4 regions of the Streptomyces cinereoruber genome follow, and region 1 is predicted to be linked to each of the others. Evidence: riboswitches for the same ligand, from Rfam matches in the RefSeq annotation. Region 1 holds a riboswitch; each other region holds the start of a gene.
What was found. Region 1 has a riboswitch for cyclic di-AMP ahead of CP977_RS05140 (C40 family peptidase). Riboswitches for the same ligand answer to the same signal wherever they lie in the genome.

Region 1 (2,190 bases):
CCCTGCGCGGGCAGCCGAGCGACCTCGGCGTCCAGGCCCGCGAACTGGACCGCCGGCGCGCCCTGATGACCGGACTGCTCGCCGAGCACACCGGACGGAGCAGCGAGCGGGTCGCCGCCGACCTCGACCGCCCCACGGTCCTGGACGCCCCGGCCGCCGTCGCGTACGGGCTGGTGGAGCACGTGGTCACGAGCCGCCGCGGCGCGGCGCGGTGAGCGGGCCGTGGTTCCCGAACCGCCGCCGCTGCCCGCCCTGACGCGGGCCGAGGGCGAAGTGGTCGATGCCTGCCTTGCGGTCGTCGACCTCCTGGGGAGAATCAATCCATCCAGGAGTACGCATACCTATGGGGGCCTGAGGGCGGCTCAGGCCCTGGTGGGGCGTGCGGAGGAGCTGCGTGAGGCCCTGGCGCTCATGCACGCGCGGGGCGAGAGCGAGGTGCACGCGGAGACCCTGGCGCGCGCCCTGCGGGTGCTGGATGGGGAGCAGCGGGCGGGCCGGGTCACGCTCCCCCGGGAGCGGCGGAGTTGACATTCCGGCATGTCGTGTCAAGGGCCGGACGGCCGACACGGCGCGCCGGAACCACTCGTCCGTTCGGTGGAGTCGATGAGTCGACATATGACCCGGGCGAGTTGCGCAAGGGGTGTACACATCTGGCGGAACCGGGCGCTCCTTCGCTGGTGCGGGGCTCGTCCGCCAAACCTCCGACGATCACGAAACCATCCTGTCCACCCGAATGGATCAGTCGTGAGGACTCTCACATAACGTCGTTTCCACTCGGATTTCGACCAGGCTGTGGGGCAAGATCCCTGCCGACGACAAGCCCCCGCCATCCGAGGCGGGGCGGTCCGGGCGGACGCCGAGTCCTGCCGCCGTCCCGGACGCCTGGTCGACAGGATTGGATCGGCAGGAGTGGAGGACCCGAGCAGTACGGGCCGTACGCGCTGTTTCCGCAGCGGGGCCGGCCCTTGGGGTGAAGCCGCGAGAGCGGCCGGGCATCTTCGCCTGCCCGAACCCGACAGGTCATCCTTCACAGGCGGCTGACGAAGGGTTGCGCATGACTGCGCAGATGCACGTCCCGTCCCTGCTGTCCCGGGCCGGAGCCGTCTCGGCTCTCACCCTCGCCGCCGTCGGCGGCACGCTGCTCGCGCCGGGCGCGGCGCCGGAGGCCCAGGCAGCGACCGCACACGCGAACAAGGCGCTGAGCGTCGCCGCCTCCAAGAAGGGGGCGCCCTACCGCTACGGGGCCACCGGCCCCTCCCGGTTCGACTGCTCGGGCCTGACGCTCTACGCGTACAAGCAGGCGGGCAAGTCGCTGCCCCGCACCGCGCAGCAGCAGTACAACAAGACCAGTCGCGTCTCCGCCTCCGGCCGGCAGAAGGGGGACCTGGTCTTCTTCCACTCCGGCGGCAAGGTCTACCACGTGGGCATCTACGCCGGCAGCGGCAAGCTCTGGCACTCGCCCAAGACGGGCTCCTGGGTCAAGCTCGACAAGATCTGGACCTCGAAGGTCTCCTACGGACGCGTCCGGTGACCCCGCCCGGGCACTGAGCGGGCGCCGGAGGGGAGGCCGGGGGGTGCGGTGGCGCCGCCGCACCCGAACCGTCGCCGGACGGGCCCCGGCCCCGCCGGACGCGCGCTAACAGACCACCGGTGCCGCGGCCTTCCACGGCAGGGTGATGCCGACCGTCTTGCCGCCGTCCGGGGTCGGGGTCACCGAGAGGCGGCCGCCGGACTCCACCGCGAGGGAGCGGATGATGGCCATGCCGCGGCCGTTGTCCTGCTGGACCGCCGCGGGAAGGCGGCGGGGCCGGCGCGGATGGCTGTCCGTGACGCCGACGTGGAGCTGCTCCCCGTCCTCCAGGCGTACGTCGACCGTGAAGGTGGGCGACTGGCCGAAGGTGTGCAGGACGGCGTTGGTGGCCAGTTCCGAGACGATCAGGCGGACCGCGTCCGCCTGGTCCGAGAGCGCGTCGAGGCCCCAGTCGGTGAGAATCCGCGCGACGTACCGCCGGGCGGTGGGGACCGAGGCGGGCTCGCTCGCCAGGGTGACGGATGCTTCCTGATGGTCTGCCATGGCGACTCTGTCCCTTTCCCGCCGGGGCCACCGCCCCGGATCGCACTGCGCGTCAGAGTCCCACCGATGGTGCCGGGCCGTATCGGGTTCCACCAGGGCAATACCGCATCTGTCGC
Region 2 (2,190 bases), 6.1 Mb from region 1:
TCCAGGCGGCCGCCTCGTTCATGGTGTCCGCGCCGCCGTAGCCGAGGCGGTGGGCGGCGAGGAGCGCCCCGCAGACACAGCGGGCCCCGCGTCTGTCGCGGAGTCTGTACGGGGCGTTCTGCCAGCCCCACTCGGTCAGGACGAGGCGCGCGTACCCGAGGTGGACCGAGGGGCGCAGCTCGGCCTGCCCGATGCGGCGCCAGGCGTGGAGGCGGTCCGGCAGTACGGCTCCGATCCGGCCGGGCAGGCGGCGCTCGGCGGGGCCCGGGGCCGGGAGCGCGTCGAGGGCTTCGGCCACGAGCCGGTCCACGGGCACGCTGAGCAGGTCCCGCCAGCTCCGCCCCTCCCCCGGCGGCGGGGGTGCGAGCGGGACGGTCCCGGGCGCGGGCGATACGGGTGCGGGCGCGAGCGGTACGGGTGCGGGTGCCGGCCGTTCGGGCGCCGGCGCGGTCCAGTCGGTGACGATCCGCTGCCAGACGGCGCTCTCGTAGAGGGCGGCGGCCTCGCGGTCGAGGGCGTCGGGGGTGAGCTGGGGGGCGATGGGGGGCATCGGGCGGCTCCTGGGTCGGTCGCTCCATCCTTCGAGAGGAATGTCGGCTTTGCGAGCTTTGCCCTTGAGTGACACCCGATGCCACCAAAAGCCACCCATCACCCCCGAAAACACCACCTCACCGATTTTCGCCTCATTCCCCCATCAATGGAATTACGCCGCATATTCGGACATAATTCACCGGGTGACGCGACTCACTCCGCACGGCCCTCCACACGGTGCGGACCCCTCCGGCCCCGTACCCCACAAGGAAGTTCGACCCCTTCCGGGCCCGGCCGATCTTGAATTCCCCGAATTCGTTGATCCTTTTACGGGTGCCGCCGATCTGATCCTCTTGTTATTCGCCGCATTGCTGGCCTACGGTCACCCCCATTCGAGCGGAACGCCTAATCCTGCCACCGCTCGGAAACCTCCCTTTTCACCCGACGGCAGGAGCGGGGGACCCACGAATACGCCGGTCCGGTGATCCGGAACGGCTCGGGGTGCAGCCGCGTGCGCGCGGCCGGACACCTCCCGTCCGAACCCGACAGCTCACCTCGTAGGCGCCGGAGAGGAATCCCGTCATGCCTGCACACGGTAAGCACCGTCGCCCCCGCCGCAACCACGTCTCCCGTGGCCTCGCCCTGGTCGGCGCGGGTGGAGCCGCGCTGTCCCTGCCCCTGATCGCCCCCGCCACGGCCGGCGCCGCGACCCCCGCCGCGGCCCCGGAGATCGCTGCCAAGACCTTCACCGCGCCCGCCGCGGCCCCGGTCGCCGCCAAGGCCCCGGCGGCCGCGCGCACGTACACCGTCGTGAGCGGTGACTCGCTTTCCCTGATCGCCCACAAGAAGGGAATTCAGGGAGGCTGGAAGAGCCTTTACCGTGCCAACCAGAGCGCCGTGGGTGACAACCCGTCACTCATTCACCCCGGTCTGGAGCTGACGATTCATCGGGGTTCGGCCGAGGCCGCCCCCGCGCCGACGAAGAAGCAGGAGAAGACGGAGCGGAAGACCACCGCGAAGGCGAAGAAGTCCGCCACGGACGACCGGGCGAGCCGCTCCGAGCGCCGCGCGACCGCCCCGGCCTCCGGCGCCCCGACGGGGGCCTCCGCCGCCGCCCCGGCCGCCGCCGCTGCCGCCCCTGCCGCCGTCGCGCAGTACGCCGACAACCTCGACGGCTGGATCCGGCAGTCGCTGGACATCATGGCCCAGCACGGCATCCCCGGCTCCTACGAGGGCATCCACCGCAACATCATGCGCGAGTCCTCCGGCAACCCGCTGGCCATCAACAACTGGGACATCAACGCCGTCAACGGCACCCCCTCGAAGGGCCTCCTCCAGGTCATCCAGCCGACCTTCGACCGGTACCACGTGCCCGGCACGTCGACCGACCTGTACGACCCGGTCGCCAACATCACCGCCGCCTGCAACTACGCGGCCGACCGCTACGGCTCCATCGACAACGTCTACGGCGCCTACTAGTCCGCGCCGACCGCCGGGGCGTCCCGGCGCCGGAAGTGCCCGGTGAACCAGGAGGTGGCGAGTTCCGCCACCTCCTCCAGGGCGCCGGGCTCCTCGAAGAGGTGAGTGGCGCCCTCCACCACGGCCAGCCGGTTCTCGCAGCGCAGCAGCGCCCCGGCCCGCCGGTTGAGGTCCAGGACC
Region 3 (2,190 bases), 4.6 Mb from region 1:
CGGCCCCCAGCGGTTCGAGCAGCGCCCGCATGTCGAGCAGGTCGGCCGCCTCCTGCTCGGTGGGCTCGGCGACGTGCGCGCCCGCGTGGCGCCGGGTGAGGACGAAGCCCTCGGACTCCAGGGTGCGCAGCGCCTCGCGGACCGGGACGCGGGAGACCCCGTACCGGCGGGCGAGCTGCTCCTCGGTCAGCCGGCTGCCCCGCTCGAAGACGCCGGAGACGATGTCGTCCCGGATCGCCGTGCATACCGAATGCGCGGGAATGCGCATGTCCGACCTCCGCCTTGGTCCGCGCGAGACAATTCGAGCGGCGCCTGTTCTGCGCCTGATCCGCGACTCTATTGCAGCCCGCCGGAATTTCCGATGCCCCCATGGAATCCATGACCGCGTTGTGGCCGACGAAAAGCCCCGGCTCAGTACGAGCCGGGGCTTTTGCGACGCGGAGGGCCCCCGGTGGTCAGGGGCGCGCGGGAGGCCGGGTCAGACGGCGACGCCGCGGGCGCGGAGGTAGGAGATCGGGTTGATGTCGGAGCCGTAGTCGGCGCCCGTGCGGGCCTCGAAGTGGAGGTGCGGCCCGGTCGAGTTGCCGGTCGAGCCCGAGATGCCGATCTGCTGGCCCGGCTCGACGGTCTGGCCGACGTACACCCCGATGGAGGAGAGGTGACCGTACTGGGTGTACGTGCCGTCGTGCATCCGGATGACGATGTTGTTGCCGTACGCGCCGCCCCAGCCGGCCTCGACGACGGTGCCGGAGCCGACGGAGACGACCCGGCTGCCGTAGGCGGCGTGGAAGTCGACGCCGGAGTGGCTGCCGGAGGACCAGAGCGAGCCGCCGGTCTGGTAGCCGGTGGAGACGTACGAGCCGGCGATGGGGAGCTGGAAGGAGTTCAGGCGGCGGCGCTCGGCCTCGCGGGCGGCGCGGGCCCGCTCCTCGCGGATCTCCTTGGCGCGGGCCTCGGCCTTGCGCTTCGCCTCGGCCAGGGCCTTCTGCTCGGCGGCGGCCTCGAAGGCCTCGCGGTCCTGGGCGTCGGCCTGGGCGTTGAGCCGGTCGACGAGGGAGTCCTCGGCGATCACCTTGGTGAGGCCGGTGTCCTCGGGGGAGCGGTTGTCCGTGTCGGCGGCGAGCGCCGGAGAGGCGAGGGTTCCGATGACGCCGGTGGTGGCGAGCGTCGCCGCGCCGGCGATGCCCGCGCTGCGGCGCCCCATCCGGCTCGAACCACGATGCTTCCCGGTGGCACGGGTGAACGCCATGAAGACGTTGTTCCTTTCCTTCCTTCTCGCCTACCGGGTTAGCTGACGGGTTCGGAGCAGGAAGGTCTCCTACGGGCCCCTCCGCACCGGGCGAAGGCGTCCGATTCACCCCAGGGACTGTGGGTCCCCGGCTCCCCAGGCTCGCGCCTGACGGGGACTCGGCGATGACTGTCCGGTGCCGCGGGCGCGGCGGGTGCAACTGGCGAACAGCCGCACCGACGCTATGCGGACCGCCAGTCGATCACCAACCGAACATGGTCTTTTGTAAGGCATGCCACAGGGCAGATGATCACGCTTGCCTCAAATCCGGACAATTCACCGGGGAGTTTCCGTGCGACCCCTGTACGGGACTCGCACGGACGGGCGGAGGGCCCTGACGTTCCGTCACGCCGGGGCCCTCCGTCCGCTCGCTGGTCCGCCCGTCCGGTCGGCAGCGGTGGGCCGCCGGCCGGACAGGGTCCGATCAGCCGGTGACGACGGTCACCTCACCGATGCCGAGCGCCCGCACCGGCTCCGCGATCTGTGCCGCGTCGCCCACCAGGACCGTGACGAGCCGGTCCACCGGGAAGGCGCTGACCACGGCCGCGGTCGCCTCGACGGTGCCGGTCTCGGCCAGGCGCGCGTACAACTGGGCCTGGAAGTCGTCCGGGAGGTGCTGCTCCACCTGGTCGGCGAGCGTCCCGGCGACGGAGGCGGCCGTCTCGTACTTGAGCGGGGCAACCCCCACCAGGTTCTGCACGGCGGTCTCCCGCTCGGCGTCCGTGAGCCCCTCGGCGGCCAGGGTGCGCAGCACCTTCCACAGGTCGTCCAGGGCCGGGCCCGTGTTGGGGGTGTCGACGGAGCCGCTGATGGCGAGCATCGCCGCGCCGTTCCCCTCGGCGTCCGAGCGGAGCACCTGCCCGAAGGCCCGCACGCCGTACGTGTAGCCCTTCTCCTCGCGC
Region 4 (2,190 bases), 5.2 Mb from region 1:
CGCCGCGCAGTGCATCAGGGCCGGGACGCTCTCCTCCGCCATGGAGTGCAGGATCCGGCTGTGCTCGGCGGTCCGCTCGACCACCATCCGCCGGTACGAATCGGACATCCGGGCCGCAGCCCTGCCGTCGCCGAGGACCTCCCGCAGCTGGACGGTGTCGCCGTCGCGCACCAGCTTCCAGAACTCCTTGCCGTCGGCCGGGTCGTTGAGGGGTATGTTCACGTTCCGCACGCCGGGCAGCTCGACGTCCGGGCCCTCGATCCGCCGGTCGGCCTCGTTGCGGAAGTCGAAGACGGTGTGCAGCCCGAGGCCGGCGAGGAAGGCGGCGTCGCCCTCGGTCGCATGGGCGAGGTGGCCGCTGCGGAAGAGGCGGCCGGGACGGACCGCGCGCCCGTCCGTCGTCGGCAGACCGCCCACGTCCCGGAAGTTGCGGACCTCCGTCAGTTCGGGCTCGGCGGCGTCGATGGGCGGGACCTGCTGCTGCGTCACGGATGCTCCTGGAAGTGTCGTCGTACGGATGCCGAGGCGAAATCGGTTCCAGGGGCAATCATCCGGACCGGAGGGGTGCGGCGCACCCCCTCGGACAGGAATGGGTGATCTGTCCGAATTAAGTCATTGCGTATAACGCGCCCTGATTGCAGGCGAGATGGGATTCGGCGCGTGAGCAGCGTCATAGAAGTGACGGATCGTGGCCGGGCTTCCGGCGCGAATCCCTTGCCGGAAAGGGGAGTCGGGGAGCGTCGTCCACGGAGGGTGACCGGAATTCCGGGGGAACGATCTAGGGCGGAATCCCGGGACAAAACAGCGGCTTGTTCGCGCCGACCCCGCTCGTCTAGCGTCACGCTCAATCCGGACGGACCGCCGAATCCTGCCACCGTCCGGAATTCCACCCATCCCATGCGTGGCAGGAGCGGGGGACCCAAGGAAGTACGCCGGTCCCGCGACGCAGGACGGCTAGGGGTGAAGTCGCGCGAGAGCGCGGCCGGACATCTCCAGTCCGAACCCGACAGCTCACCTCGCAGGCGCCGGAGAGGATTCGCCATGCCCGCGAAGGGTAAGCACCGCCGTCCCAAGAACAACCCCCTCACCCGCGGATTCGCCGCCGCCGGTACGGGAGGCGCCGTCGTCGCCCTTCCGCTCCTCGGCGCCACCGGGGCCCACGCCGCCGAGCAGACCGCCCCGGCCTCCGCCTCCGTCCAGTCCGTCGTCGCCGCGCAGCCCGTCGCGGCGAAGGCCGCCGCCCCGGCGAAGGCCGCCCCCGCGAAGGCCGCGGAGAACGGCCCCCGGACGTACTCCGTCGTCCCCGGCGACTACCTGTCGAAGATCGCCGCCGACCACCGCCTCTCGGGCGGCTGGCAGCGGATCTACGAGGACAACCGCCGGACCATCGGCGCCGACCCCTCCCTCATCCTGCCCGGCATGAAGCTCACCATCGGCGCCCAGGGCTCCGTCCCCACCGGCCCGAAGAGCACCACCGCCGCCGGGAAGAACGGCGACGACGCCCCCCGCGCCTCCCGCGAGAGCCGCCGCGCCGCCGCCCCGGCCGCCACCGCCCCGAAGGCCGCGGAGAAGAGCTCCACCGGCTCCTCCTCCACCGGCTCCACCGCCTCCTCCTCCGGCTGGGTCGCCCCCGTCACCGGCGGCTTCTCCACCCCGTACCGCGCCTCCGGCTCCATGTGGTCCTCCGGCTACCACACCGGCGTCGACTTCATCGCCTCCTCCGGCACCACCGTCCGCGCCGTCGGCGCCGGCACGGTCGTCTCCGCCGGCTGGAGCGGCTCGTACGGCAACGAGGTCGTCATCCAGCACGCGGACGGCAACTACTCGCAGTACGCCCACCTCTCCTCCCTCTCGGTCTCGGCCGGGCAGAGCGTCGGCGGCGGGCAGCAGATCGGCCTCTCCGGCTCCACCGGCAACTCCACCGGCCCGCACCTGCACTTCGAGATCCGCACCACGCCGAGCTACGGCTCGGACGTCGACCCGCTGGCCTACCTGCGCCAGCACGGCGTCTCCGTCTGACCCTCCGGCGCGCACCCCTTTTCCGGCGGCCCGGCACATACGTGCCGGGCCGCCGGCCTGTTCCGACTTGGGCGAATCTTTATCGGTGGCATATATCACCCGCCGTCAACCCCTCCTTACGGTCGCGTAGGTCACAGGCGAAAGGGAAGGATGTGCCCCCGTGGCAGACGA

Region 2: it holds a riboswitch for cyclic di-AMP, as region 1 does, so the genes downstream of both, CP977_RS32580 (LysM peptidoglycan-binding domain-containing protein) here and CP977_RS05140 (C40 family peptidase) in region 1, are expected to answer to the same signal.
Region 3: it holds a riboswitch for cyclic di-AMP, as region 1 does, so the genes downstream of both, CP977_RS25930 (M23 family metallopeptidase) here and CP977_RS05140 (C40 family peptidase) in region 1, are expected to answer to the same signal.
Region 4: it holds a riboswitch for cyclic di-AMP, as region 1 does, so the genes downstream of both, CP977_RS28940 (M23 family metallopeptidase) here and CP977_RS05140 (C40 family peptidase) in region 1, are expected to answer to the same signal.

What each region holds. Positions count from the first base shown of each region.
Region 1 covers NZ_CP023693.1:1,172,316-1,174,505, forward strand. The annotation lists gene CP977_RS05130 (ClpP family protease) at 1-215, shown strand, start outside; gene CP977_RS05135 (hypothetical protein) at 223-528, shown strand; cyclic di-AMP (ydaO/yuaA leader) riboswitch at 921-1,051, shown strand; gene CP977_RS05140 (C40 family peptidase) at 1,055-1,531, shown strand; gene CP977_RS05145 (ATP-binding protein) at 1,637-2,074, opposite strand.
Region 2 covers NZ_CP023693.1:7,244,692-7,246,881, reverse strand. The annotation lists gene CP977_RS32585 (DUF6197 family protein) at 1-550, opposite strand, end outside; cyclic di-AMP (ydaO/yuaA leader) riboswitch at 934-1,107, shown strand; gene CP977_RS32580 (LysM peptidoglycan-binding domain-containing protein) at 1,114-2,010, shown strand; gene CP977_RS32575 (phosphoribosyltransferase family protein) at 2,007-2,190, opposite strand, start outside.
Region 3 covers NZ_CP023693.1:5,737,462-5,739,651, reverse strand. The annotation lists gene CP977_RS25935 (GntR family transcriptional regulator) at 1-268, opposite strand, end outside; gene CP977_RS25930 (M23 family metallopeptidase) at 479-1,249, opposite strand; cyclic di-AMP (ydaO/yuaA leader) riboswitch at 1,263-1,423, opposite strand; gene CP977_RS25925 (M16 family metallopeptidase) at 1,713-2,190, opposite strand, start outside.
Region 4 covers NZ_CP023693.1:6,405,824-6,408,013, forward strand. The annotation lists gene CP977_RS28935 (tyrosine-protein phosphatase) at 1-489, opposite strand, end outside; cyclic di-AMP (ydaO/yuaA leader) riboswitch at 878-1,038, shown strand; gene CP977_RS28940 (M23 family metallopeptidase) at 1,042-2,019, shown strand; gene CP977_RS28945 (SGNH/GDSL hydrolase family protein) at 2,180-2,190, shown strand, end outside.